Regions from separate parts of the Bradyrhizobium lablabi genome, predicted to be linked through region 2. Evidence: predicted binding sites of a transcription regulator. Region 2 holds the regulator's gene; each other region holds the start of a gene.
What was found. Region 2 encodes HrcA, which represses chaperone genes, less so after heat shock. Its sites were predicted from a motif close to GTTAGCACTCNCNNNNNGNGAGTGCTAAC; they were not measured.
Positions count from the first base shown of each region.

Region 1: B5526_RS25530 (co-chaperone GroES) is a predicted target of HrcA. The motif match lies at 1,849-1,877, and genes of this name have one in related genera.
Region 3: B5526_RS31470 (co-chaperone GroES) is a predicted target of HrcA. The motif match lies at 2,624-2,652, and genes of this name have one in related genera.

Region 1 covers NZ_LT670844.1:5,464,751-5,474,582, forward strand. The annotation lists gene groL (chaperonin GroEL) at 1-1,311, opposite strand, end outside; gene B5526_RS25530 (co-chaperone GroES) at 1,447-1,743, opposite strand; gene B5526_RS25535 (hypothetical protein) at 2,075-2,596, shown strand; gene B5526_RS25540 (protein phosphatase CheZ) at 2,750-3,523, opposite strand; gene B5526_RS37945 (hypothetical protein) at 3,522-3,812, shown strand; gene B5526_RS25545 (L,D-transpeptidase) at 3,840-4,637, shown strand; gene B5526_RS25550 (DUF2076 domain-containing protein) at 4,718-5,635, opposite strand; gene B5526_RS25555 (ChbG/HpnK family deacetylase) at 5,763-6,608, opposite strand; gene B5526_RS25560 (glycosyltransferase family 2 protein) at 6,605-7,654, opposite strand; gene hisG (ATP phosphoribosyltransferase) at 7,733-8,710, opposite strand; gene B5526_RS25570 (ATP phosphoribosyltransferase regulatory subunit) at 8,707-9,832, opposite strand, start outside.
Region 2 covers NZ_LT670844.1:4,032,870-4,042,701, reverse strand. The annotation lists gene hemW (radical SAM family heme chaperone HemW) at 1-652, opposite strand, end outside; gene rdgB (RdgB/HAM1 family non-canonical purine NTP pyrophosphatase) at 639-1,274, opposite strand; gene rph (ribonuclease PH) at 1,314-2,027, opposite strand; gene hrcA (heat-inducible transcriptional repressor HrcA) at 2,275-3,363, shown strand; gene grpE (nucleotide exchange factor GrpE) at 3,460-4,080, shown strand; gene B5526_RS18785 (hypothetical protein) at 4,115-5,065, opposite strand; gene dnaK (molecular chaperone DnaK) at 5,448-7,349, shown strand; gene dnaJ (molecular chaperone DnaJ) at 7,494-8,624, shown strand; gene B5526_RS18770 (class I SAM-dependent methyltransferase) at 8,724-9,326, shown strand; gene B5526_RS18765 (NADPH-dependent FMN reductase) at 9,439-9,832, shown strand, end outside.
Region 3 covers NZ_LT670844.1:6,779,836-6,789,667, reverse strand. The annotation lists gene B5526_RS31485 (acyltransferase family protein) at 1-1,334, opposite strand, end outside; gene B5526_RS31480 (cupin domain-containing protein) at 1,423-1,968, opposite strand; gene B5526_RS31475 (usg protein) at 2,031-2,315, opposite strand; gene B5526_RS31470 (co-chaperone GroES) at 2,695-3,012, shown strand; gene groL (chaperonin GroEL) at 3,105-4,751, shown strand; partial or broken gene B5526_RS38575 (GIY-YIG nuclease family protein) at 4,929-5,214, opposite strand; gene B5526_RS31460 (GNAT family N-acetyltransferase) at 5,296-5,847, opposite strand; gene lepB (signal peptidase I) at 5,890-6,612, opposite strand; gene B5526_RS31450 (DUF2778 domain-containing protein) at 6,711-7,853, opposite strand; gene B5526_RS31445 (DUF899 family protein) at 8,066-8,803, opposite strand; gene B5526_RS31440 (glycosyltransferase family 39 protein) at 9,057-9,832, opposite strand, start outside.

The DNA of each region.
Region 1 (9,832 bases), 1.4 Mb from region 2:
CTGCACATCCGGATTGTCGTTGTGGATGCGGCCGACCGCCTTCTTGGCGCGCAACAGCGCGACGCCACCGCCCGGCACGATGCCCTCCTGCACGGCGGCGCGGGTGGCATTGAGCGCATCCTCGACGCGGTCCTTTTTCTCCTTCACCTCGACCTCGGTCGCGCCGCCGACGCGGATCACCGCAACCCCGCCGGCGAGTTTTGCGAGACGCTCCTGCAGCTTTTCGCGGTCGTAGTCCGAGGTGGTTTCCTCGATCTGCGCCTTGATCTGGTTGACGCGGGCCTCGATGTCCTTTTTCTTGCCGGCGCCGTTGACGATCGTGGTGTTCTCCTTGTCGATCACGACCTTTCGGGCGCGGCCCAACATGTTGACGGTGACGCTTTCGAGCTTCATGCCGAGTTCATCCGAAATCAGCTGGCCGCCGGTCAGGACCGCGATGTCTTCCAGCATCGCCTTGCGGCGGTCGCCGAAGCCGGGCGCCTTGACGGCTGCGACCTTCAACCCGCCGCGCAGGCGATTCACCACCAGCGTCGCCAGCGCCTCGCCTTCGACGTCCTCGGCGATGATCAGAAGCGGGCGGCCCGACTGCACCACGGCTTCCAATACCGGCAGCATCGACTGCAGGCCGGACAGCTTCTTCTCGTGCAGCAGCACATAGACGTCCTCGAGCTCGGCGGTCATCTTCTCGGCGTTGGTGATGAAATAGGGCGACAGATAACCGCGGTCGAATTTCATGCCCTCGACGATGTCGACTTCGGTCTCGAGCGATTTGTTCTCCTCGACCGTGATGACGCCTTCGTTGCCGACCTTCTGCATCGCCTGCGCGATCATCTTGCCGATTGCGGCATCGCCGTTGGACGAAATGGTGCCGATCTGGGCTACTTCGGAGGAGGAGGCGACCGGCTTGGCGCGCTTCTCGAGATCCTTGACCACCGCATGCACCGCAATCTCGATGCCGCGCTTGAGATCCATCGGGTTCATGCCGGCGGCCACCGACTTGGCGCCTTCCCGCACGATCGCCTGCGCCAGCACGGTCGCTGTGGTGGTGCCGTCGCCGGCGGTGTCGTTGGTCTTGGAGGCGACCTCGCGCACCATCTGCGCGCCCATATTTTCGAACTTGTCTTCAAGCTCGATTTCCTTGGCGACGGTGACGCCGTCCTTGGTGATGCGGGGGGCACCGAACGATTTGTCGAGCACGACATTGCGGCCCTTGGGGCCGAGCGTCACCTTGACCGCGTTGGCGAGAATATCGACGCCGCGCAGCATGCGATCGCGCGCGTCTCCGGAAAATTTAACGTCCTTGGCTGCCATTTGAATTCACTCCTGATGGTGGTCCTCATCCTGAGGAGCGGCCTCTTGGCCGCGTCTCGAAGGATGAGCTTGTGGATGGATCACCCTTCGAGACGGCAGCTTCGCTGCCTCCTCAGGGTGAGGACGGCGGGTGGTTCAGGCCACCACGCCCATGATGTCGCTTTCCTTCATGATCAGGAGGTCCTCGCCGTCGAGCTTGACCTCGGTGCCGGACCATTTGCCGAACAGCACGCGGTCGCCGACCTTGACGTCGATCGGGATCAGCTTGCCGGCTTCGTCGCGGCCGCCCGGGCCCACTGCCGTGATTTCGCCTTGCGAGGGCTTTTCCTTGGCGGTGTCCGGAATGATGATGCCGCCCTTGGTCTTCTCTTCGGCGTCGAGACGCTTGACCACGACACGGTCATGCAGCGGACGAAATTGGGATTTAGCCATGAGGGTTCCTTTTGGAGGGCTGGTTTTCAGATGTGGTTGGCGATCGAAAGTGGATCGGAAGACGCGGGGCCCGTTCGGCGCCGGCGGCGCAGAACGGGTCACATCCTTAGCAATCGCGCTCTCGGAGTGCTAATGGTGTGCCCGGGAATATGGCTTGACGCTGATCCTGTCAAGCAAAGGTGGTTAAGCCCTTGGTGATCCGGATATAGGATGCTCGCTTGGGAAACCACATCGGAGCGGCAGCGTAATTTGCCGGACGTGATTGCTCCGACAGCGGTTTTACGCTTGGCTGCGGACGGGTGCGGCCACGAGTTTTGCTTGGGGGAATGCCATGGTCAGGTTACGTAGCGGGCACGGGGTTGCCAATCTGGGGGTCGCCTCGGCGCTGACGCTATTCCTCGGCGCATGCAGCAGCTTCAGCCTGCCGTCATTGTCATCGTCGTCATCGCCGCCGCCGGCGTCCGAGCCTGGCGTCGCGCCCGAAATGCCGGCGACGATCCGCCCGGACGAGATTGTCGGGCGCTGGGGTCTTGCCTCCTACCAAAATCCCGCCGACCGCGCGCGTACCGAAGCCGCGGCGAAGGGGCAGTGCAAGCAGCCTTACGTGATCGGCGCCGGCTCCTCGGGCGGGGTGATCATGCATCTGGCCGACCAGGCGACGCCGCAGGAATTGCGTCTCAAGGGAAGCCCAAGCGGCAAGAATTTCATCGGTCCGCCCGGGCCAACTCCCAGCGAGCAGGATCGCGAGATCGTCTCCTTCGACGGCCGCGTCCTGATCACCCGCTTCGTCGACAAGGATGCCGCGACCCGTTACGGCAACATGGTCTACGTCCGCTGCGCGCCGCGGGCGTGAACTCCCGTCATTGCGAGGAGCGTAAGCGACGAAGCAATCCACCTTTCCGCTTTGCGGCGCCATGGATTGCTTCGCTTCGCTCGCAATGACGGTGAAACAAAAAACGCCGGCATCTAGCCGGCGTTTTGCGTTGATATCTGGCAGGCAAAAGACCTAGTCGAACAGCGCGTCGATGTCGTTCTGCGAGGCGTGACCGACGTCACCGTCGAGCTTCGGACCGTTGAGCAGCCGGGCGTCGCCTTCGCGATCGTCGACGATCGGCGGCGCGTGCGCCCGGATGGCGTCGACGCCGCCCCAGATGTCCATCATCACCATGATGTGGTTTTCGATGAATTTCATCGTCGCCATCACCTTGCTGATGCGCTGGCCGGTGAGGTCCTGGAAATTGCAGGCTTCGAAGATCGAGACGACGCGCTCCTGGATTTCCTCGCTGAGCAGCTTTTGCTGATCCGGCGAGGTCACCTTGGACAGCGCGGACGCCGACTGATCGATCGATTCGGCGGCTTCCAGGATCTGCTGGGTGGCGTGTTCGGTGCCGCCGACCACGGCGCCGAGCTCGCCGGTCACCTTGGCCATTTCGTTGCCGTCGAAGCTCTTGCCGTGCAGCACCGCGATCTCCCGCTTGGTGCGGTTGATGGCGTCGTGAATAAGGTCAAGCTCGACCTTGAGCTTCTCGCATTGCGAGATTTGGGCGCGATAGGTTTCAAGCTGCGCCTGCGCGTCGGCGACATCGCGCGTAATCGCCAGCCCCTCGGCTGGTGCCGCTGATGCGCAACTGACGCCGTTGGCCATCTGGGCGCGGATGGCGCGCAGTTCGCTCATGATCTCATGATGCATCGGGCCGACTTCGCCGTCGACCGCTGCGGGCATCGGCATGTCGCCGATAAAGGCTTCTTCGATACGAAAACGCTTGCGATGAATCGGCATGAGACTTTCCCTGAACCTTCACTCGCCTAGTCTTACGCAGATGCGATTTAACATCGGGTTCACGCCGGGAACCGTTATTGCGCGCGCCGTGCCGCGCCGGACATCAACGATTAACCATGCGGCTTGCCCGTTCATCGAAAATAAACGCTACCGGACAAATCCGCGTGCATTTGGCTACGTGGTGAATCGAAACGCCGTTTCTGTTTACCAAACCGACTGGGTTTTGATTTTAACTGGTGGCGTGCAAGCGCGCTTCGTAAGTGAGCGCTCCGCAAGACGAAAACAGTAACAAGACGAAACAGTACAGAGTACGTCGATGTTGAAAAGAATCTCTCTTGCGCTGCTCGCCGGCGCATCTTGTCTTGGCGGTGGACTCCATCACGCCGCGGCGTTCGAGGCGGCGCCCCCCGCTGAACCCAACGTGATCTACGCCGATCAGAACATGCAGCGGCCGGTTGCGCCGGTGCGCACAGCCTACGCCGAACGCTCGAATATGGGCGGCGGCTTCATCGAGTTCCTGTTCGGCGACGGACCTGGTCAGGGCGATCGCTATCAGCAGCAACCCGCCTATCAAACGCAGCCTTCCTACGATCCGCGGCGTCCGCTATTGCCGCCGCAACAGACGATGCGCCAGGGCGAAGAGCAGGTCGATACCGCGCAGCGCCCGTTCAATCCGATCTACGAGAAGCAGGTCGTCGAGTATACCGGCAAGGAGAGCGCCGGCACCATCATCGTCGATACTCCCAACAAGTTCCTGTTTTTGGTGCAGGGCGACGGCAAGGCGTTGCGCTACGGCATCGGCGTCGGCCGCCCCGGCTTCACCTGGTCGGGCGTCAAGCAGATCTCCGCGAAGAAGGAATGGCCGGATTGGACGCCGCCGCCGGAAATGCTGGTGCGGCGCCCCGATTTGCCGCGGCACATGGAAGGCGGCCCGCAGAACCCGCTCGGCGCGCGTGCGATGTATCTCGGATCGTCGCTCTATCGCATTCACGGCTCCAACGAGCCGTGGACGATCGGCACCAACGTCTCGTCCGGCTGCATCCGGATGCGCAATGAGGATGTGATCGATCTCTACGGCCGCGTCAATGTCGGCGCCAGGGTCGTCGTCATCTGATTTTTATTGCGAGCCGAAAACCAAACGGCCGCCTGGTTCGGGCGGCCGTTCTTTTTTGATTTTGACGGTCGAAAAACAGATCAGGCGTAATCGCTGTCGCTGTCGCCGCCGAACTCGTCGGAATCCAGGTCCATGTCGTCGTGATCCGCGCCGAAATCCTGCGATGCGGATTTGTCATCGTTCGATGCGGTGTCGAATAATCCGGCGCGCGAGTTGTCCTCAGTGTGGCCCGCCGATGAGCCGATATCGTTGATCCCCGCGTCGTGCGCGAGATTGCTGTTGGATTGATCGCTCGACGGAGTTTGGCTCACGGCCCGATCGGCAACACTTGAATCGGCGAAGGCTTGATGGCTGCCGCCCATCATCCCCCGGATGCTGTTGAGCAGCAGCGATCCGCCGACCACTCCGGCCGCCGTTGCCGCCGCGGTTCCGAGAAACGAGCCGCCGCCTCCGCCGAACGGGCTCTGGAACCCGGGCTGACCGTACCCGCCTTGACCATAAGCGCCTTGACCATAAGCGCCTTGACCATAGGCGCCTTGACCATAGGAGCCTTGACCATAGGCGCCTTGACCATAGGAGCCTTGGCCGTAGGGACCCTGGCCATAACCCTGATCATAATGTCCGGGGCCCTGCGCCTGCTGCATGACCTGGCCGCTGTTCCAGACCGGGCGGCTCGAAGCTTGAGGCGGCGGCACGTTCGGCACCGAGCCGCGCGGCTGATCTTGCCCGAAAACCGCCCCCCGCATTGAATCGAGGAACCCGCCGGATTGATGTTGCTCGCCCGCGCAGCGCGCCTCCAGTTCCTGGATGTGGCTGTTGGCACGCTTGAGTGCTTCATCCTGCAGCAGCACGGTCTGCACCAGCGCGTAAACGGCGTTGGGCGCCTTGCGCAACCCTTCCGAGATCGCCGCGCCGGCATCCGGATCGCGTGGCGCGCTCTCCACCTTGGAGAGGCGGTCGAAAAGGTCGTCAACCAATTGGCGTTCTTGCGGTGTCATGGATTCTCTCCCTCGCTCGCGTCGACGCGCGGGGGGAGATGTAGGGGGGCTTTGTGTCGCCAGTAGTGGGGTCGCGGAATTAAATTTTTGGATGTGACGGATTGCCCTGCACATTTATTGATGGATGTCAGGACAACGTAACGCTGTTCGCCGCCAACAACTGCGTAAATTGCTCGCCGCCGAGAAATGCGTGTTCATTTTCGCGCTGGACCGTGAGCGGGTCGAGGCTGATGAGGGTCTCGTCGACGAAGCCGGGGTGGCACATGATCAGGCCGCCCTCCGGCAGCCCGTCGAGAAACTGCCGCATCAATACGCCGAAATCGCTTTGCCGTGAAAAATCATAGGCGCCGGCAAAGCCGGGATTGAACGCGATATCGGCGCGCGCGGCGCGGGCGCGAAATTGCGCGCTCAAAAGGTCGAGAAACAGCGCCTTGGGCGCGCCGAGCCGCCGCGAGAGCCGCGCGTTGCGTCCGCCCTGGCGAACCCAGGCGTTGGGCGCAGCCTCCTTCACCGCCGCCAGGAAGGCGTCGCGCACTTGCGGAAACAACTGCACGTGCTGGTGGCCGTCGACGAAATCAGGCTGACGGCCGAACATGTCGCTGAAAGCCGCAAGCTGCACCGTCAATTCGGCGCCGATGATTTCGGTGTCGAGCCGCCGCAACAGCCCCGCGCGCAACAGTTTCGGAAAACGCAAGAACATGCCGCCATCGATCGGCTTGAAGTGCATCGTCAGCGGCCGAAACGGCGCCGTCAGCGTGACATGCAAGCCGATCGCGCAACGCGGGCTGTTGGCGGCAACGGAGACAAGCGCGCCGACTTCGTCCCGGCCGATCGCGGGGCCGACCACCATCACCGAGGTCGCATTGAGCCGGCCGCGCTCGATCAGGTCGCGGATGGCGCGGTTGACGCCGGGACTGATACCGTAATCGTCGGCGCACAGCCAGATGCGGCGCGGCGGCGCGGCGTCGTTCATTCCGCCGCGGTCCGTTCGCTGACGCTGGAGGCTGCTACTTCGGTCTCGACGCGCTTCACGCTGTGCTCGGCCACAAAATAAATCGGGCGTGCCTTCAGCTCGGAAAGGATCTTGCCGATATATTCGCCGACAATGCCGATCATGATCAGTTGCACGCCGCCGATGGTCATCAGGCCGACCACCAGCGAGGGATAGCCGGGAACCGATTTGCCGGTGGTCCAGGTTTCCCACAGGATCGAGAGACCGAACAGGAAGGCTGCGGACGCGAGCAGGACGCCGAGCAGGCTCGCAAAACGCAGCGGCGCCACCGAAAACGACGTAAGGCCCTCGATCGAAAGCCCGACCAGCCGCCCGGGACTGAATGTCGTGACGCCGTGCGCGCGGGCTGCGGGTTCGTAGTCGACGCGAACCTGGCGGAAACCGATCCAGCTCGCGAGCCCCTTGAAGAAGCGATTGCGCTCGGGAAGCTGCCGCAACGCGGCGGCCGCGCGCGGCGACAGCAGGCGGAAGTCGCCGGCGTCTTCCGGGATTTTCTGCCGCGCGCCCCAATTGATCAGCGCGTAGAAGCCATGCACGGCCAGCCGCCGCAGCACCGATTCGTTGTCGCGATTGGCTTTGGCGGTGTAGACCACGTCGAAGCCGCCATCGATCCAGTGGCCGACCAGTTTCTCGACGAGGTCAGGCGGATGTTGGCCGTCGCCGTCCATGAACAGGACCGCGCCGAGCCGGGCATGGTCCAGTCCGGCCATCAGGGCGGCTTCCTTGCCGAAATTGCGCGACAGCGACACGACCTGGACATCGAGCGCATCGGGTGCGAGCGCGCGCGCGATGGCAAGCGTCGCATCGCTGCTGCCGTCGTCGACATAGACGACCTCGCAGGGCAGGCCGTAGCGCTGCCGCAACGCCCTTGCCAATTCGGAGAGCCGGTCATGCAATAGCGCGAGCCCGGCGGCCTCGTTATACACCGGCACGACGATCGACAGCCCCTGCGCCGCGGCATTGGCTGCAGTGGTCGTCAAACCGGAAACGTCGCTACCCAGCACCATCGATCAGGTTCCAAAGGGCCAAATGTCGGCATATTGCTACCCGTTGCTAGCTGTCGCAACGATGAACGGACATGCGCTTCACTGTCGCAGGAAGGCCTCGAGCTTGGCGAACAGCGGATTGGCGCGGTCGAGTACATAGTCGAGCGATGCCACCGATACCGTTTCGGCGCCATGCGCGCGCAGAAAACTGCCGAGCGCGTAAAGCTGCGCCGGTGGGCAGTGCAGCGTAACCATTCCCGACGATGTCGGCCCGCCGAATGGCGAGACCACGCCAAAACGGTTATGCGCTTCCGCCAAAAGCGCGGCGGTGCATTCCTTGAAGCGGGTGCGGACTTCCCGGTACTTGCTGGCGCGGGCGCGGGCGGCGATGTGATCCAGGATGACGCGAGCGGTCTCGCGCGCCTCGCTCGACCAGTCGGCGTCCTTTGATGCGACGAGGTTGGCTTGGCTGCGCAGGATCACGCCGTCGTCGAGCACCTTGAGTCCGTTGGCGGCCAGGGTCGCGCCGGTCGTCGTGATATCGACGATCATCTCGGCGGTGCCGACCGCGGGCGCGCCTTCGGTCGCGCCGGCGCTCTCGACAATGCGGTAATCGACGACGCCGTGGGAGGCAAAGAAGGTCCGGGTCAGGTTGATATATTTGGTCGCGACCCGCATCCGCCGGTTATGCTGGGCGCGAAATCCGGTGGTGACATCGTCGAGATCGGCCATGGTGCGGACGTCGATCCAGGCCTGCGGCACCGCGACCACGACATTGGCGTTGCCAAAGCCGAGGCTGTCGATCAGCAATACCCGCTTGTCGGCGTCGAGGATGGTTTCACGCACCAGATCTTCGCCGGTGACGCCGAGATGGACCATGCCGCGCGCCAATTGCCAGGCGATCTCGCTCGCCGAGAGATAGGCGATCTCGACATTGTCGAGGCCTGCGATGGTGCCGCGATAGTCGCGGGCGCCGCGCGGTTTTGCCAGCGCCAGGCCTGCGCGGGTGAAGAAGGCTTCGGCGTTTTCCTGCAGGCGGCCTTTCGAGGGAACCGCGAGAACGAAGGGCGTCGTCATGCCGCGCTCCCGCTGGCAGCGCCCGGCTTGCGGCCCAGTTGCGTCAGGGTTTCGACCCAGATCGAAAACCCGACCGCCGGGATTGGGCTCGCGGCCCCAAGCTGGGTCATCAACCCGTCATAGCGCCCGCCCGCCACCAGCGGCTCGCCGCCATTGCCCTTGGCGTGCAGTTCGAACTCGAAGCCGGTGTAATAATCGAGGCCGCGCCCGAACGAGGTTGAAAAGCGCGTCTTGCCGGTATCGATGCCGCGCGCGGCCATCAAGCCGACGCGGCTTTCGAACTGGTCGATCGCCGCCGTGATGTTGAGCTTGGCGTCATTGGCGAGCGCGCGCAATTGCGCCACAGCCTCGCCGGGCGCACCCGCGATCGCGAGGAACCGCTTGATCGTCTCCAGTGCGTTGCGCGGCAGCGCGCCGCCTTTCAGGGTCGATTGTTCGAGGAAGCGGTCGGCGATCTCCGAGACCGTGCGTCCGCCGACATTGGTGGTGCCGGCGATCGACATCAGATCGGTGACCAGCGCCAGCGCCGCCTTGCGGTCGGAGCCCGCGAGTGCGGCGAGCACGCCCTCATATTCGTTGCGGCCGGGTCCGGTCGCGAGCGTGAGCCGCTCGATGTCCTGCTCCAGCGAGGTCTTGCGATTGAAATCCTTGATCAGCCGCCGCCGCCATACCGGATAGAGATCGAGCGCATCGATCAGCGCGTTGAACAGCGCCACGTCGCCGGTGCGGATTTCGACGCCGCTCAGCCCGACCGCGCTGGTTGCTTCCAGCGCCAGCGCCAGCATTTCGGCGTCGGCCGCGGCGCGATCCTGCCGCCCGAAGGATTCGATGCCGGCCTGCAGGAATTCGCTCGGCCGGCCGCCGCGATAGCGGAACACCGGCCCGAGATAGCTGAACCCGGCAGGTTTTCCGGCGCGGGGGGAGGCGAGGTAATCGCGCGCCACTGGAATGGTGAGGTCGGGGCGAAGGCAGAGTTCTTCGCCGCCGGCATCGGTGGTCAAATAAAGGCTCTTGCGGATGTCCTCGCCGGAGAGGTCGAGAAACGGCTCGGCCGGCTGCAGGATCAAAGGCTCGGCCCGGAGGTAACCGGCCTTCGCGAACGACAACAGCAGGCCGTCCGCC
Region 2 (9,832 bases):
GCGTCTGCAATTTTCCGGCGGCGTGCAAGCCGAAGAACGGCGTGCCCTCTTCGATCGTCAGTTGATAGAGCGACAGATGCTCGGCGGCTTCCGAGATCGCGAGTTTCAGTTCATCGGCCCACCTCTCGGGCGTCTGATCGGGACGGGCGTAGATCAGATCGAACGAATAGCGATCGAACGCGGTGCGCGCGATTTTCACCGCGTCGAGCGCTTCGCGCGCGCTGTGCAGACGTCCCAGCGCTTTCAGCGAGGCGTCGTCCAACGCCTGCACGCCGAGCGAAACCCGGTTCACACCGGCTGCGCGATAACCGGCAAACCGCGTGGCCTCGACGCTGGTCGGATTGGCTTCGAGCGTGACTTCGACTTCCCGAGCGACCCGCCAGTGTCGGCCGATCGCATCCAGGATCGCCCCGACGGTCTGCGGCCGCATCAGGGATGGCGTGCCGCCACCGAGAAAAATCGACGATACTTCGCGGCCCGGTGCGCGCGCCGCGGTGGTTTCGATCTCGCGGGCGAAGGCACGGGCAAACCGTTCTTCGTCGATCGGCGCATGCCGGACATGGCTGTTGAAGTCGCAATACGGGCATTTCGACAGGCAGAAAGGCCAGTGCACGTAAACGCCGAAGGCTTCTTTCCCGTCAGCGCTGGTCAAGGCAGATCTCCGCCAGTTTTACAAATGCGCGGGCGCGGTGCGACAGGCCGAGCCCGAGCGGCGGCAGGCCGTGTTTCTCGAGGCTCGTCATCTCGCCGAACGTGCGGGTATGTCCATCGGGCATGAACATCGGATCGTAGCCGAAACCTGCAGTGCCGCGCGGTGGCCACACCAACGTGCCGTCGGCACGCGCCTCGACCTCTTCGAGATGATCGTCGGGCCAGGCGACGCATAAGGCCGAAACGAAATGCGCTCTTCGTTGCGCGGGAGTGGTCGCGCCGCGCTCCTGCAGCAACCGTTCGATCCGCGTCATCGCGGCGTTAAAATCCTTGTTTGGGCCGGCCCAGCGCGCCGAAAAAATTCCGGGCGCGTCGTCGAGCGCGTCGACCACTAGTCCGGAATCGTCGGCGAAGGCTGGAAGCTGCGCGGCCTTGGCGGCGGCCGCCGCCTTGATCCGGGCATTGGCTGCAAATGTGTCGCCGGTCTCCTCGGGCTCGCCGAGGCCAAGCTCGCCCGCCGATATCGCCTCGACGCCGTGCGGCGCCAGCAGTTCCCGCATCTCGGCAAGCTTGCCGGGATTGTGGGTCGCGATCACGAGCCTGCCTGTGATTCGACGGTGCATGCGATTGTTAGTCTACGCCAGTGAGGGCACGATCTGAAATCACGCTACGGCCATTTTCTGCAAATCCACCAGCCGCGCCACGCCTTTGCGCGCCAAGGCCATCAGCGCCAGAAATTCCTCCTGGGTGAATGGCGTCTTTTCCGCGGTGCCCTGCACCTCGATGATGCGGCCGTCGCCGGTCATGACAAAGTTGGCGTCGGTTTCGGCTTCCGAATCCTCGGCATAGTCGAGGTCCAGCACCGGCGTGCCGTTATAGATGCCGCAGGAGATCGCGGCGACATTGTCGCGCAGCACATTGCCCTTGATCATGTTGCGGGTCTTCATCCAGGACAGGCAGTCGGCGAGCGCGACCCAGGCGCCGGTGATCGAGGCGGTGCGGGTGCCGCCATCGGCCTGCAGCACGTCGCAGTCGACCGTGATCTGGCGCTCGCCGAGCGCTTCGAGGTCGATCGTGGCGCGCAGCGAGCGGCCGATCAGGCGCTGGATTTCGACGGTACGGCCGTTTTGCTTGCCGGCCGAAGCCTCGCGCCGGGTCCGTTCCAGCGTCGCCCGCGGCAGCATGCCGTATTCGGCCGTGACCCAGCCGCGGCCCTGGCCCTTCAGCCATGGCGGCAGCCGCTCTTCCAACGTGGCGGTGACCAGCACATGGGTGTCGCCGAATTTGACCATGCAGGAACCCTCGGCATATTTGACGACGCCGCGTTCCAGCGATACGGCGCGCAGTTCATCCGGCGCACGGCGGCTTGGCCGCATGGGAAATCCTCCGAAAATTCAGCGAAAAATTGTGGGCTCGCGGTGCTTGTAGGAGGGGGAAGGCGCAGCGGCAAGGCCCTTTGCCACACCTTCGCCCACTAATGCCCGCTTGTCACCGGCCCCTGAGAGGGACAAATTAGGTCAGTGCAAGCGCGACCAGCAAAAGTGGAATCCGGTTTTGCGTCCGGGCGCGCTTAGATATCAAGATGGCGCATGATCTTGTCGGATCACGCGCCGGGAGTAAACCGTGGCCCACCACGATCCGATTGGCCTGATCGCGCCGCATGCCGGGCTCGCAGCGCTCAACGAGCGCTCGCGGGATATCTTTCGTCAAATCGTCGAAAGTTACCTTGCGACCGGCGAGCCCGTCGGCTCGCGCAACATTTCGCGCCTGATCGCGGTGCCGCTGTCGCCGGCCTCGGTGCGCAACGTGATGTCGGATCTGGAACAGCTTGGCCTGATCTACGCGCCGCACACCTCGGCCGGAAGGCTGCCGACCGAATTGGGCCTGCGCTTTTTCGTCGATGCCTTGATGCAGGTCGGCGATCTCACCGAATCCGAGCGGCAGTCGATCCAGTCCCAGCTCGCCTCCGTCGGCAGGGCGCAATCGGTCGAAGCAGCCCTTGGCGAAGCCTTGACGCGGCTGTCGGGCTTGACCCGTGCCGCGGCGGTGGTGCTGACCGCAAAATCCAATTCGCGCCTGAAGCATATCGAATTCGTCCGCCTGGAGCCGGAGCGGGCGCTGGTGGTGCTGGTCGGCGAGGACGGCCAGGTCGAGAACCGCGTGCTGACGCTGCCGCCCGGCGTTCCCTCTTCCGCGCTCACCGAAGCCACCAATTTTCTCAATTCGCGGATCAGAGGCCGGACGCTGGCCGAGGCGCGCCTCGAGCTTGAAACCGCATTGACGCAGAACCGCGCCGAACTCGACCAGCTGACGCAGAAGGTGATCGCCGCCGGAATCGCAAGCTGGTCCGGCGGCGAAAACGATGACCGGCAATTGATCGTGCGCGGTCACGCCAATCTGCTCGAGGATCTGCACGCGCTCGAGGATCTGGAGCGCGTGCGCTTGTTGTTCGACGATCTCGAAACCAAGCGCGGCGTGATCGATCTCTTGGGGCGCGCCGAACGCGCCGAGGGCGTGCGGATTTTCATCGGATCGGAGAACAAGCTGTTTTCGCTGTCTGGCTCGTCCACCATCATCGCGCCCTATAGCGATGGCGCCGGCCACATTGTCGGCGTTCTCGGCGTGATCGGGCCGACCCGGCTCAATTATGCCCGGGTGATCCCGACGGTGGATTATGCCGCGCGCATCGTCAGCCGCATGCTGGGCGGCTGATGCCTTCTGGTTGCGCTTGATTTTCTTCGCCTAAAGCACGATATCCCGCCCCAGCAACTCCCCCTTCATTACCGACGATTTTTGAAAAGGCAGTCTATGACCGATCCCACCCGGCAGAAGGACGATCCGGCGAACCCGGCGCAAGGCCCCGAGCCCGTGGTTTCCAAGCCATACATCATGCCCGACGATCCCGAAGAGGGCTCGGCCGAAGCGCTCGCCAAGGAGGCCGCGGAGGCGCGCGACAAGATGCTGCGCACGCTGGCGGAGATGGAGAATCTCCGCAAGCGCACCGCGCGCGAGGTGGCGGATGCGCGAACCTACGGCATTTCGGGTTTCGCGCGCGACGTTCTCGATATCGCCGATAATCTGCAGCGCGCGCTCGATGCGGTTCCGGCCGATACCAGGGCCTCCGCCGATCCCGGGTTGAAGGCGCTGATCGAAGGCGTTGAGCTCACCGAACGCTCGCTGCTCAACGCGCTGGAGAAAAACGGCGTCAAGAAATTCGATCCGTCGGGCGAGAAATTCGATCCGAATTTTCAGCAGGCGATGTACGAGGTCCCGGACCCCTCGGTGCCGGCGGGAACGGTGGTCCAGGTGGTGCAGGCCGGCTATATGATCGGCGACCGCGTGCTGCGGCCGGCGCTTGTCGCGGTCTCCAAGGGTGGCGCGAAGGCCGGCACGCCGGCCAACGGCAACGAACCGAGCAGCGCGGCCTAAAGAGGCGTCAGTCAGGCTCTATCTATCCGCATATCTATCCGCGCGGCTGAATTCCGTCACGCACGGCGCGGAAGCGCGGAAACGCTGACGTCCACTGGTCACGCGGCGAGCTGCCGATAATGCGCAGCGAGCTCGAGCCGCCGAACTTCAACCATTGCACCACGGTGACGGAGGTGTTGTCCTTGCCGCTGGTTGCATCGATACGCGTCTCATAGCCGGGCTGGCCGTCGATGCGGATCGGTTCGGACATCGTGATGCGCGCGTCGCGGACGCCAGGAATGGTGGTGGCGGCCTGTTGGGCAAACCGTCCGCGATCCTCGGGCTGCGCCGGCGTCGCGCCGATCAGGCCGATCACCATGAAGGGCGCCGGTTCAAAGCCGGTTACCTCGTCGCCGTCGGCCAGAATGACGGCCGCGCCAGGTGCCAGCGTGCGGATATTTTTGAAATTGCTGAGCTCGCTGAACTTGAACGGCATCAGTCCGAGTTGCTCGTCGACCGGAACTTGCTTGCGGACCACCGCCGACGCGAACATCTGCCGTACGGCGTCGTCGGTATAGATTTTGCCGGCGTTCTCGGGAACCTGTACGGCGACATAGCCGGAGAAGGTGCCGCCAGACAGAATCATCGAATAGCGTCGCACACTGGTTGCGCCGTCCTTGGCGTTCTCGATCGTGTAATAGGCAAGCCCCGCTGACGTCTCGATGCTCTCGGGCTTGATGCCGCCGGTGCCCGCCGGATTGGCCTTGAAGGCATTGACGACCTCCCCATAGGCCTCGGCCGGCAGCTCCGCCATCAAGACCTTGACGCCGCCGTCCTCGGTTTCGAAACCGACGAATGATTTGGCGGGGGAGAGGCCGACCAGGGGCGTCAAGCCGATCCGGATTCCCGGCGGGAAAATCGGCTCCGCGGCAAGCGCAGGACCGAGGGCAAGGAGGATGACGCCGACGAGCAGCGCAACCGCGGATGTCAGTCGAATGGGCTTCATGAAAAATCTACTGAGGTTGCATTGAGGCCGTTCAATGGTCGGCCGGTGGCGGCCCGCTTCCCGCGGCGACGTTAACGGTCCGCCGCTTTTAGCGGGTTTGCCGCTCCGGCAACAGGCCAAGCCGTATTCCGTTCATCTTGCGCCGACCGCCGGCCGGGGCGGCGCCGGCGGGGCCGGCCGTGGCGGCCCGAAGGGGGACACTATCTTTCAAGGCCGGGGGTTTTCGAGGGTTAAGGTTGCGCGCAAGTCCTTGCGGGGCCTAGCCCCCCTCCTATATGAGGCTCACCGTCGCAATATCGCGAGCATTTGATCGTTTGGGGGTTTGGATTGGTGCGCCGTCAGGGCCCAGCCAACCTGCCGCAAAAAGAAGGATATGAGGACCATGGGAAAGGTCATTGGGATCGATCTCGGCACCACGAATTCGTGCGTCGCCGTAATGGATGGCAAGACAGCGAAAGTCATCGAAAACGCCGAGGGCATGCGGACGACCCCGTCGATCGTCGCCTTCAGCGATGACGGTGAGCGCCTCGTCGGCCAGCCCGCCAAGCGCCAGGCGGTGACCAATCCCGAGCGGACCTTCTTCGCGGTGAAGCGTCTGGTCGGCCGCCGCTATGACGACCCGATGGTGGAAAAGGACAAGAAGCTTGTCCCCTACAAGATCGTCAAGGCGTCCAACGGCGATGCCTGGGTCGAAGCCGACGGCAAGACCTACTCGCCCTCGCAGATTTCCGCTTTCATCCTGCAGAAGATGAAAGAGACCGCCGAAGCCCATCTCGGCCAGAAGGTCGATCAGGCCGTCATCACCGTTCCCGCCTATTTCAACGACGCGCAACGTCAGGCCACCAAGGACGCCGGCAAGATCGCCGGCCTCGAAGTGCTGCGTATCATCAACGAGCCGACCGCGGCCGCGCTCGCTTACGGTCTCGACAAGACGAAATCCGGCACCATCGCGGTGTACGACCTCGGCGGCGGCACCTTCGACATCTCGATCCTCGAGATCGGCGACGGCGTGTTCGAGGTGAAGTCGACCAATGGCGACACCTTCCTGGGCGGTGAAGATTTCGACATGCGGCTCGTCAGTTATCTGGCCGATGAATTCCAGAAGGAGCAGGGCATCAACCTGCGCAACGACAAGCTCGCCTTGCAGCGCCTGAAAGAGGCCGCCGAAAAGGCCAAGATCGAGTTGTCCTCGACCACGCAAACCGAAATCAACCTGCCCTTCATCACCGCCGATCAGACCGGGCCGAAGCATCTGACGATGAAGTTGACGCGCGCCAAGTTCGAGGCGCTGGTCGATGATCTCGTGCAGAAGACCATCGAGCCCTGCCGCAAGGCGCTGAAGGACGCAGGCCTCACCGCCGGCGAGATCGGCGAAGTGGTGCTGGTCGGCGGCATGACCCGCATGCCGAAGGTCCAGGAAGTGGTGAAGCAGTTGTTCGGCAAGGAGCCGCACAAGGGCGTCAACCCCGACGAAGTCGTCGCCATCGGTGCTGCGATCCAGGCCGGCGTGCTGCAGGGCGACGTCAAGGACGTGCTGCTGCTCGACGTGACCCCGCTGTCGCTCGGCATCGAGACGCTGGGTGGCGTGTTCACCCGCATCATCGATCGCAACACCACGATCCCGACCAAGAAGAGCCAGGTGTTCTCCACCGCCGAGGATAACCAGAACGCCGTCACCATCCGCGTCTTCCAGGGCGAGCGCGAAATGGCGGCCGACAACAAGGTTTTGGGCCAGTTCGATCTGATGGGCATTCCGCCGGCGCCGCGCGGCATGCCGCAGATCGAAGTCACCTTCGACATCGACGCCAACGGCATCGTCAACGTCTCCGCCAAGGACAAGGCGACCGGCAAGGAGCAGCAGATCCGGATCCAGGCTTCCGGCGGTCTTTCCGAAGCCGACATCCAGAAGATGGTCAAGGACGCCGAGGCCAACGCCGCCGAGGACAAGAAGCGCCGCGAGGCGGTCGACGCCAAGAACCATGCCGACTCGCTGGTGCATTCCACCGAGAAGGCGCTGGCCGAACATGGCTCGAAGATCCCGGAGACGGATCGCCGCGCCATCGAGGACGCCGTCAGCGATTTGAAGGAAGCGCTGAAGGGCGACGACGCGGAGGCCATCAAGGCCAAGACCAATACGCTGGCGCAGGCTTCGATGAAGCTCGGCGAGGCGATGTACAAGCAGCAGGCCGAGGCCGATGCGGCCAAGGATGCCGCCAAGGACGACGTGGTCGACGCGGAGTTTACCGAGGTCGACGACGACAAGAACACCAAGAAGTCTGCTTAAGCGGGCTGACCACCATGGCCCTCATTCGAAAGAGCACGCTGGCAGCGTCTCGACGAATGGGGGTCATTTTTCTTTAAGCCGGAGGCTGCATCCTCTGGGGCGCATTCCTTCGGAATGAGGACGAACTTCGGGCGGATTTGACGAATGTCCACCAAGCGCTGCTACTACGAAACCCTTGAAGTCGACCGCAACGCGGACGAATCCAAACTGAAAGCGGCATTCCGCAAGCTCGCGATGAAATGGCATCCGGACAAGAATCCGGGCGATGCCTCGAGCGAAATGCGCTTCAAGGAAATCAACGAAGCCTATGAGGTTTTGAAAGACGGCGACAAGCGCGCCGCTTACGACCGCTTCGGCCATGCGGCGTTCGAGCAGGGTAATGGCGCCGGCGGTCCCGGCTTCGGCGCCGGCTTTGCTTCCTCGTTCTCGGATATTTTCGAAGACCTGTTCGGCATGGCCGGCCAGCGCGGACGCGGCGGCGGCCGCGAGCGCGGCGCGGATCTCCGCTACAACATGGAAATCACGCTGGAGGAAGCCTTCATCGGCAAAACCGCCCAGATCGAGATCCCGGTCTCGGTGACCTGCGAATCCTGTTCGGGCACCGGCGCCAAGGCCGGCACCAAGCCCAAGACCTGCTCGATGTGCGGCGGCGCGGGGCGGGTGCGCCAGGCGCAGGGCTTCTTCACGCTGGAGCGGACCTGTCCCGGCTGCCAGGGCCGCGGCCAGATGATCGAAGACCCCTGTCCCTCCTGCGCGGGCTCCGGGCGCGTGACGCGCGAGCGGACCCTGTCGATCAATATCCCCCAAGGCGTCGAAGACGGCACAAGGATCCGGCTTGCCGGCGAGGGCGAAGCCGGCGTCCGTGGTGGGCCGCCCGGCGATCTCTACATTTTCCTCTCGCTCGCCAGCCATCAGTTCTTCCAGCGCGATGGCGCCGATCTGCATTGCAGGGTCCCGATTTCCATGGTGACGGCGGCGTTGGGCGGCGAATTCGAGGTGCCGACCATCGACAAGGGCAAGACCAAGGTGAAAATCCCCTCCGGCACCCAGTCCGGCCGGCGCTTTCGCATTGCATCAAAGGGCATGCCGGTGCTCCGCTCGCGCCAGACCGGTGACATGTATGTCCAGGTCGTGGTCGAAACGCCGCAGAATCTGACCAAGAAGCAGCAGGAATTGCTGGCCGAGTTTGAAAAATTGTCGTCGGGCGCAACCCAGCCGGAAGCAGCGGGTTTCTTCACTAAGGTCAAGGACTTCTTCGGTACCCGCGCCAACTGATCATGCGCGTTCAGCTTGACCGTTTCAGTTGCTACCTATACGTCTTTATGACTGATTTCTGACAGTCCCCGCTATTTGCGGTCCCGCCTGGTAGCGACAATGCCTTTGCAATCGTCCGTGCGTGCGTTGAAAAAGCCCCCTCGTCTGGACGATGAGGTGCGTTTCCTTCGCTCATGGATCGAGAAGCCGCTGCACATGGGCGCGGTGATGCCATCGGGGCGGTTTCTGGCGCGCACCATGGCGCAATATGTCGATATCGACTCCGAAGGACCGGTGGTCGAGCTTGGGCCGGGGACCGGCGCGATCACCAGCGCCTTGATCGAGCATGGCGTGGACCAAAAGCGTCTCGTGCTGGTCGAATATAATCCGGGTTTCTGCGCCCTGCTGCGCGACCGTTATCCCGAAGCCAAAGTCGTTCAGGGCGACGCCTATGCGTTGCGCGACTCGCTCTGGAATGTGCTGAGCGCGCCTGCGTCAGCGGTGGTTTCCGGCCTGCCGCTGGTGACAAAACCGATGCTGACGCGCTTGCGGCTGATCCGCGACGCCTTCCTGGCGCTGGCGCCGGGCGCGCCATTCGTGCAGTTCACCTATTCGGTGGTGCCGCCGATCCCGAAATCGCTGCCGGGGGTTTCCACAGAAGCCTCCGAGCGCATCTGGATGAACCTTCCGCCAGCCCGTGTCTGGGTGTATCGCAAGGGCTGAACCGGCGCGCGTATTCCGCAAAAGTGGGTACCGGTTTTGCGAAAAGAATACGCGCAAACCGGTTGAAGAGCGCCGCTATGCGGCGGGTTCTACACTTATTGCGATCTGGATCATGTCCGCGCTGAAAATCCTGGTGATCCCCGGCTCGCTGCGCACCGGCTCGCTCAATGTGCGGCTTGCGGCGGCCGCCGCCTATCAATTCGTGCAGGCAGGCGCCGAAATCACCCGCATTTCGCTCGCCGATTTTCCACTGCCGATCTATGACGGCGATTTGCAGAGCAAATCGGGCGTGCCGAAGAACGCGGTTAATCTCAAGCGCATGATCGGCGCCCATCATGGCGTCTTGATCGTGACGCCGGAATATAATTCCTCGGTGCCACCCTTGGTGAAGAACACCATCGACTGGGTGACGCGGGTGCAGGATGGCGAGGAAAGTCGCGGTCAGGTGTTCCGCGAGCGGGCCTTTGCGATCGCCGCCGCTTCCGAAAGCCGGCTCGGCGGCACGC
Region 3 (9,832 bases), 2.7 Mb from region 2:
GTCTTGCCAAGACCATGGAAATAATGCGCGGCCAGACTGTCGCCCCAGAGCAGCAAATTTGTTTTATCGGGCGCGAAAGCAAGACACACCTCGTCGAGGACGCCGCTCGCAGGCGCGAAACAACTGCCGAAGCGATAGAGCGGCTGGTAATCATAGGCGTTAAAGGATTCCAGCTGCAGCGCGACGCGGTCGGCTTCCGACGGCCTTTGGCTGGCGACGATCCCAAGGGCGCTGCCGGCCAGCAAGACCAGCGTTGCAAGGCCGGCGATGCGAAACATGAACCCGCGTGTCGGCGCCAGCCCCTTCAGCCGGAACGGCTGTTCGACAAATCGCCACGACAGAGACGAGATCAAAACCGTCAGCGCGAACAGCGCGACCTTGTCGGTCGCGCCGAGCACGAGGCCTGCCTTGGAGAACCGCGCAAAGGTGAACAGCGGCCAATGCCAGAGATAGAGCGAATAGGAAATCTGCCCGAAAAATCTTGCGACATTGAACGGCGAATAGCGACTTCGCTTCAACGTCGGCACGCCGATGCCGCTCCAGGTGAACATCGCGGCGCCGATGCACGGCGTCAGCGCGTTGAAGCCCGGAAATCCCGGCCCTTGCCGCAGCGAGAATATCGGGATCGCGATCAGCACCAGCGCTGTGGCGCGCGCGACTGCTTGCGCCAGCGCATGGCGCAACACCGGAAAGCCGGGGATCGCAACGATGCCGCCGATCAAGAATTCCCAGGCGCGCGGCGGGCTCATGAAGAACGCATCGGCGGAGCGGTCGGTCCGCATCAGCCAGATGCACAGCGCAAACGATGCCAACGACAGCACGCCGAGTGCTGCGGGCACGACGCGGCGGCCGCCTACAAAGCGCAGCAGCGCCCATAACGACAGCGGCAGCGCCAGATAAAATTGCTCCTCGACCGCCAGCGACCAGGTGTGCAGCAAAGGTTTTTCGACCGCGGCATGCTCGAAATAGCCGGTCTGGAACCAGAAGAAGAAATTCGAGGTGAAGGTCACGACCGCTGCGACCGAGCGGAAGAATTCCTGCCGCTCCGATGTCAAAAGATAGTGGAACGAGGGGATGGCCGTCAGCACCACCATGGCGTAAAGCGCGGGCAGCAGCCGGCGCACCCGCCGCTCATAGAACTGCGCGAAGGAAAAGGTCCCGCTTTTTACTTCAGACTGGATGATCCCGGTAATCAGATAGCCCGAGATCACGAAGAAGATATCGACGCCGACAAAGCCGCCGTAAACCGCCGGCGCCTCGAAATGGAACGCGACCACCGCCAGCACGGCGATGGCGCGCAGCCAGTCGATGTCTTCGCGATAGTCGCGCCTCACAATCGCTATGCCGCCCAAGCCTGATTGAAACCAGCCTGGTGGAAAGAGGTCCGGCAGCGCGACAAACGCATGATGAGGCGCGCGGGCATCATGCCGCGAGTTCGACGGTCTTGAAGTCCGCGGGCAGGATCACTTCCAATAGTTCGACATCGTCGGAATAATCCAGGATCAGGTGCTTGATGCGGGGCGGCTGGGTCCAGCTGGTGCCCTCCTTCATCAGGGTCTCGCCGTGACCTTCGATGTAGGTTTTGACCCAGCCTTTCAGCACATAGACCATCTGGAAGTCGACGTCGTGGAAATGCAGCTTTGAAACCTCGGCCGGATTGCACGGCCCGATCAGGCGGATCACATGCGCCCGCGCCAGGCCGTTTGTGGCATCGGCAATGCCGAGATCGCGGTATTTTGCGTAAGCGCGCAAGCCATCGGCCTTGAAATCCTCGTCGCGGTAATGGCTGATCGCGATGCGCTGTTTCGGACGCGCGCGCTTTGCCGACGGCACGGCACGCGCTTTGGCCTTGAGCTTTTTTCGTGCTGTGGATTTGGCTGCGGTTTTATGGGCAGTCTTGCCCGCCGGAGATTTTTTCTGCGCGGCGGCCTTGGCCGCGGCCCGCGATGTCGGCTTCTGCTTGGCCATTGACGTTCTCCCTGTTGCACGTTGTGGGAGAACGTTAGCACAGTTCGCGCTTCGGGTCCTTTTCAGTGCAGCCGGAACACGCCGTCGACCGCACGCAATTCGGCGGGCTTGATCAGCTTGGAATGCGCAACGGTCACCGAATGAAGCGGGCCTTCCAGCTTCTCCTGCCAGAATGCGAGGAAGTCCTTCAGCACCGGGAAATTCGGGCACAGATCGTAGTTCTGCCAGACATAGGTTTGTAACAACGAGGGGTGATCCGGCATGCGATAGAGAATTTGGGCCGTTGTCAGCCCGTAACCCAGCACCTGCTTCCGGAAATCCTCGGAAACCCCAACCCGCGAGACCATGCCAACCTCCATTGCTGGAGCGCATTCCCGAGATGGCCGCCGACCGGGAGCCACCCGGTGGAGATGCGCTCACATGAGAGAAATGTGACGCACATGACCAACCCATCACAAGCCTAAATGTTTAATGAACTGTTGAAAATTCTTGCGTTAGCAGCAGCTTACCGCACGTGCTAATACCGGCTTTCGACGTCCATTCTGGCCGATTAATCATGATTAACGAAATTGGCAGGCGTCATATTTGAGTGCCAGTTTTTCTGCTAGAAGCCCTTGTCCCCGGAACAAGTCTGGCCTATGTCGTCTGCAGCCGCGCTGGCACTCGCCGGCGGGGACTGCTAATTTTCAAAAACTGGCAACATCTTCAAAAGCTTAGGAGGACTGTATGAAATTCCGTCCGCTCCATGACCGCGTTGTGGTCAAGCGCATCGAGGCCGAAGAAAAGTCCAAGGGCGGCATCATCATTCCGGACACTGCCAAGGAGAAGCCCTCGCAAGGCGAAATCACCGCGGTCGGTCCCGGCGGCCGTGACGAAAATGGCAAGCTGATCCCGATCGACCTCAAGGTCGGCGACCGCGTGCTGTTCGGCAAGTGGTCGGGCACTGAGGTCGTCCTCGACGGCGAGGATCTCCTGATCATGAAGGAGAGCGATATCATGGGTGTTCTCACCGACCTCCCCGCCGCCAAGAAGAAGGCCGCGTAAGGCCAAAGCCTGCACACGGCTCACCCTGAGGAGCGCCTGCAAGGCGCCTCTCGAAGGGTGAGAGACCGACATCAACTCAGGGAAAACCAAATATGTCAGCTAAGGAAGTTAAATTCGGCGTCGAGGCGCGCGACCGCATGCTGCGCGGTGTCGACATTCTCAACAACGCGGTCAAGGTGACGCTCGGCCCCAAGGGCCGCAACGTCGTGCTCGACAAGTCGTTCGGCGCACCCCGCGTCACCAAGGACGGCGTCACCGTCGCCAAGGAAATCGAGCTTGACGACAAGTTCGAGAACATGGGCGCCCAGATGGTGCGCGAAGTCGCCTCCAAGTCGGCCGATGCGGCCGGCGACGGCACCACCACCGCGACCGTGCTGGCGGCTGCGATCGTCCGCGAAGGCGCCAAGTCGGTTGCCGCCGGCATGAACCCGATGGATCTGAAGCGCGGTATCGACCTCGCCGTGGAAGCCGTGGTCGCCGACCTCGTCAAGAACTCCAAGAAGGTTACCTCGAACGACGAAATCGCCCAGGTCGGCACCATCTCCGCCAATGGCGACGCCGAGATCGGAAAGTTCCTCTCCGACGCCATGAAGAAGGTCGGCAACGAGGGCGTCATCACGGTTGAGGAAGCCAAGTCGCTCGAGACCGAACTCGAGGTCGTCGAGGGCATGCAGTTCGACCGCGGTTACATCTCGCCCTACTTCGTCACCAACGCCGACAAGATGCGCGTTGAGATGGAAGACCCCTATATCCTGATCAACGAGAAGAAGCTCTCCTCGCTGAACGAGCTGCTGCCGCTGCTGGAAGCCGTGGTGCAGACCGGCAAGCCGCTGGTCATCATCGCGGAAGACGTCGAAGGCGAGGCACTCGCCACCCTCGTCGTCAACCGTCTGCGCGGTGGTCTGAAGGTCGCGGCCGTCAAGGCTCCGGGCTTCGGCGATCGCCGCAAGGCCATGCTGCAGGACATCGCGATCCTGACCGGCGGTACGGCGATCTCGGAAGATCTCGGCATCAAGCTCGAGAACGTCACGCTGCAGATGCTCGGTCGCGCCAAGAAGGTGATGATCGACAAGGAGAACACCACCATCGTCAACGGCGCCGGCAAGAAGGCCGACATCGAGGCGCGGGTGGCGCAGATCAAGGCGCAGATCGAGGAAACCACCTCGGACTACGACCGTGAGAAGCTGCAGGAGCGTCTGGCCAAGCTCGCCGGCGGCGTCGCGGTGATCCGCGTCGGCGGCGCGACCGAGGTCGAAGTCAAGGAGCGCAAGGATCGCGTTGATGACGCGATGCATGCGACCCGCGCGGCCGTTGAAGAAGGCATCGTGCCGGGCGGCGGCGTCGCTCTGCTGCGTGCCTCCGAGCACCTCAAGGGCATCCGCACCAAGAACGACGACCAGAAGACCGGCGTCGAGATCGTGCGCAAGGCGCTGTCCTGGCCGGCCCGCCAGATTGCGATCAATGCCGGTGAAGACGGTTCCGTGATCGTCGGCAAGATCCTCGAGAAGGACCAGTATTCCTACGGTTTCGACTCGCAGACCGGCGAATATGGCGATCTCGTCAAGAAGGGCATCATCGACCCGACCAAGGTGGTGCGTGCGGCGATCCAGAACGCGGCCTCCGTTGCCGCGCTCCTGATCACCACCGAAGCCATGGTGGCCGAAATGCCGAAGAAGAACACCGGCGCCGGCGCCGGCGGCATGCCCCCCGGCGGCGGCATGGGCGGCATGGATTTCTGATCCGGCCGTACAGCCGATTACGACGACGCAAAACCCCGGCAGCGATGCCGGGGTTTTTTCGTTACTGGCGTAGGCGTTGTCAGCGTAGCCCCGTGAAGCGAACCGCGACGCCAAGAACTCAGTCGTCATTCCGGGACGCGCCACTTGGCGCGGGCCCGGAATCCATAACCCCCAATGTCAGTTTGAAATACCGGGATAAAGATCCACCCAGCCCGGATTCTGCTCTTCGATCAGCCGGATCTTCCAGTCGCGCCGCCATTTCTTGAGTTCTTTTTCGCGGGCGATCGCGGTCGTTACGTCGTCATAGATTTCGAACCAGACAAGTTTGTCGACGCCGTATCGTTTCGTAAAGCCCTGAACGATCTTGGTTCGATGCTCGTACACGCCGCACGATGTCGTTTGTCACGCCGAGATAAAGCGTGCCGTGCTTCCTGTTCGCAAGTAGATAGACGCAGTACGCCATCGCGGGCATCGGGGGTTATGGATTCCGGGCTCGCGCGAAGTGGCGTGCCCCGGAATGACGAATGATAGTGCCATAGAAACTTCACTCGACCAGCGCCCGGCCGCCCTGCTGATATCGGCTCTTGCCGATTTCGAAGATGAAATACGGCACCGCACCGGACGACTCCCGGGTAAAGAGCCCGTCGCGCCGCACGCCGCCGATCTTTTTCATCGCACCCTGCGAGCGCCAGTTTTTCTCGCCCACCCAGAAGATGACGGTATCGACTGACGTGAAGGCGTGGTCGAGCATCAGGCGCTTGACCTCGCGATTGGTCGCCCCACCCCAATGGGAGCGGACTACAAACGTCCAGCCGATCTCGATCTCGCTCCGTTCGGCGTCATAGCCGTGATAGCGGCTCGAGCCGATCAGGGCGCCGGTCGACCGGTCGACGAACACAAACGCCATTTTCGAGGCGACCGCGCTGTCGAAATACGCCCTGAAGGCCGGCTCGGTGTAGCGATCGGGAGAGGGATGCACCTTCCAGATCTCCGGATCGGAGCCGGCTGCGAACAGCTCGGGCCAGTCTGAGGCCATGATCGGTCTGACCGTCACGGTCGGGCCGATCAGCGTTGGTTGGAAATCAGGTTGTGACATCGTTTGGTGATAGCCTTGTTCAGCCTCGGGGGAACCAACCGCTCAATGAACGAACTGGCCGATCCGACCCCAACGCACCGCTGACGGGGAGCGGGAAAAGAAGATCAGCCCGGCACGGCCGATGATATTTTCCCGTGGCACATAACCGACCGTCGAAAGCACCCGGCTGTCGGTCGAATTGTCGCGGTTGTCGCCGAGCATGAAGAAATGGCCTGAAGGCACGGTGTAGACGTTGGTGTTGTCGTAAAAGCCGTTATCGACGCAATCCAGGATCTCATAGCTCGCCCCGTTCGGCAGGGTTTCGCGCCAGTGCTTCGTATTGGCCCGAGCATCCGATCCACAGGGATCCAGGCCAACGAAATCGGCCAGACGGTCGCGCGCTACGGGAACGCCGTTGATGTGAAGCAACCCTTGCTTCATTTGAATGCGATCGCCCGGCAATCCCACCACGCGCTTGATGAAAACGGTTGAAGTATCCTTCGGCAACAAGAACGCGACCACGTCGCCGCGGGCCGGCTCCGACCCTAAAATGCGTCCCGACGACAGCGGCGCCGGAAAACCATAGGCATATTTCGAAACGAAGAAATAATCGCCCAACAGAAATGTCGGCATCATCGAGGTGGATGGAATATTGAAGGGCTGGAACAGGAACGTGCGAACCAGCAGCGGGAGCGACAGCAACAGAACCATCAGGACGAAGCTGAGGGCGACAAGCCCTCCAATCGCCCACGGCGATTCTGATTTTGCTTCCTGAGCCAGCGTCATGAAATGGGCGTTCCGCACGAACCAGCCGGATTAGCCGGAAAGACGAACGTCAATATGCAACGCTCGGCGTCAAAAGCAAATAGCCGGCAATATAGGACTCACTCCACCCGTGCGACCACGGCGAGGCGCTTGATGCCCTGATTGCGGTAGGCGTTGAGGAAGGCGTTGTAGTCGCGGAACGAGACGCAGCCGTTGGAATCGCCGTTGGCGCCGAGCATGAAGCTATGCGCGAGCAACCCGCTGCGGCCGTAGATCGCCTCCTCGCCGCCGATCGGGGTTAGCCGCAACGCCGGCACGCCGTGAAACAGCGCCTCGCGCGGCTTCAATTCGTAGATATGCGGCGGCGTCACCCCGCGCATCCTGATCTTCGCCGAAGATGGATCGTCGAGCTTGTCGCCGAGGCCGGAATGGGCTTCCAGCTTGGTGCCGTCGGGCAGATAGACCATGTGCGCGGAGATATCATAGACCGCGGTCGAGCGATCATAGGGCGCCGATCCGCCGAGCGCCGGGTTCTGGTTTTGCCCGAGGCTGCCGGTGATGCTGGCGTCGGCGGAGGCATAGGCCAGCAGCGAGCCCTGCGACGGCTGCTTGCCCCAGAGCTTTTCAAAGACCGTCCGCTTCTCGGTGGAGGCGATCGACATCACGGCCGCTTTTGCGCGTTGCGCCATGTCGCGGACCGTCATGCCTGCGCTGTTCGCGGTCTTGGCCTCGCCCGGGGGCGGCGGAACGGGAAGTGCGGCAACCTTGACCGGCGCCGGCGAGGTTTCCTTCTTCGGCGCCTCGGCGACTTTTGCCGCGAGCGAGGAGGTCTTGGAGGTTTCCTTGGACGCGAGCTTCGGCGCCTCGCCCGGCGGGGATGCGTTCGCTGCGTTCGACGGCACGCCTTGCGCCTCGGACGCTGCAAACCGTTCGTTGAACATGGGCGGCGTGATCGGTGCGACGGTTGCCGGCTTCGAAATCACCGGAGCCGCATCAGGCAGCGCCGCAAACACCTCGTTGACGGCCTGTGTTGCGGACCGCGCGGCGAGCCTGGGCTGCGACTTGATTACGGGCTCGTCGTAGCGGGCGCTGCCGAGCGACGGATAGACGCTGGCCGCCAGGATGTTGGTATAGACGGTCCAACCACAGCCGAGCACGAGGCAGGCGATGGCGGCGCCGCCGAAGAGGTTCTGCGAGATGGTTTTTCGGGATGAACGTCTTGGCTTGAACGCCGCGAACTCAACACACGCACTCGTACTCATTCACCTTGCGCCCACACAATGTCCACTTTGTTCCTCTCGATGCCGCCGCACGGGGAAGTCCCGGCAGAGCATCTCGCAGAGGCGCGGAGCGTCATTAAGGCGACTTTTAGTTAAATGCAGATTAAGTGCGGGCAGATGTTGGGCGGTGGGAAATAGCGTTAACGCAAGCCCCGCGCGCCCGCAAAATTACGGGGCGCGCGGGGCTCGCGCTCTCAATAATTGAGCTTCGGATACCAGTCGGTTCCCCTGCCCTCCGGCGTCACGTCCAAAATCGTCCAGAGCGGCATCAGGTCCGGCGCGCCGCGCGGATCCTGTCCGGGATCGGCGGAAGCGCCGTTCATCTCGCCGCCCCAAAAATGCCTGATTGTGACCCCGTTTCCTTCCGGCCGCCGCGTGAACACGTTGAACGCGGCGTCATCGCCGCCGTCCTTGGTTAACCCATGATAATCGCGGCTGAACTCGCCGGAGATGTCCGAGTATAGCGGCAGATGATGCCAGCCGCGCTCGCGCTTGAATGCTTTCAGCCGTTCGATCGGCGAGCGCGCCACGATCGCAAGCCCGACACGCTGAAGAATGTCCGGCACCTCGCCGTCCCATGCGCTCAGCAATGACGTGCACATCGGGCACGGCCGTTCGCGCTGCGGGCCATACATGTAATTGTAGACCACGAGCGTGTCCTTGTTGCCGAATAGCTCGGCGAAGCCTAGAGGCCCCGCTTCGCCCTCGAACGCGTAATTCTTCTTGACCTCACCGCCCGGCGGCAGCGCGCGGCGCTGCTCGGCGACGCGTTCGATGTGGCGGCGAAGCTCGATCTCTTCCGCCAGCAACCCCTCGCGGGCGCGGCGATATTCGGCGCTTTCGTTGGGAAAACGAAAACCGCTTAAGCGGGCGAGCTCGGCGGCGGGCTTCAAGGCGGAAATATCGGCGGATTTCTGGGTGGAACTGCTCATGGCATGACCTCCGGCTTGGTGGCTTTGGATGTTCCCAGGCTACAAGACGTTTTGCCGAGGAGCGATCCGACAGGACGGCGGAATATTTTTTCCGCCTCTCCCGCCACGTCATTGCGAGGAGCGCAGCGACGAAGCAATCCAGCTTTCTGTTTCCGGGTAACAAAGCTGGATTGCTTCGCGGAGCCTGTCATCGGGCGGCGCCTTGCGCCGACCCGTTGGCTCGCAATGACGGGGTGAGATTGCGTGTCCCCCGTCACTCCAGTTCCGGCGGCGGAGAGGGATCGAGCACTTCGCCCTTCGGCCCCTCCAACAGATCCAGCGCGTAGGTCTCGATCGTCAAAGGCCCGCGCTTGCGCGGCAGCTCCGCGACCAGCTCAACCTGCGTGAACGCGTCCTTCAGATACGGCCGCCCGCCGGGCCGCGCCTCGTCGACATAGAGTAGCTTGCCCCTCAGCAGCGCCGGGTCCGGCTCGGGCATGTTGACCCAACGGATGCGCTGCGTCGGCTGCACCACGCAGGTGCCTTTGGGCAGATAGAAGGCGAGCCAGCCGGTGGTGCCGTAATCCGGCGCCAGCACGCAGGCTGCACCGACGCGCGCGCGCACCGCTTCGATCCCGGAGGCGAGTTCGCGCCAGCCGACGCCGACACTGCGCACGGTGGCGTCGCGGCGGTAGCCCGACAGCATGCCGGTATCGGCCTGCACGATCAGAAGCGCGAACATCACGATGCCGACCGGCGGGGCCCAGCGCGCGCAGAAATCGACGATGCGCTGCTGGCGCCTCTCCCATCGCGCGATGTTGGCGGCGACCGCGGCCGCGATCGCGAAGGCCGGATAGACCGGCGCGAACCAGTTCGCCTCGACGCGGGCGTGCAGCGAATGCCAGACGAAATACGCCACGATGGTCCAGAAGGTCGCGTTGATCAGCACGCGCGCGGCGGATGCGCCGGCATTGCGCCTTGCGAGCGCGTAAAGTCCCATCACGCCGAGGATGAAAACCAGCGGTGTTGCGAACGCGATCTGGGTCGGGA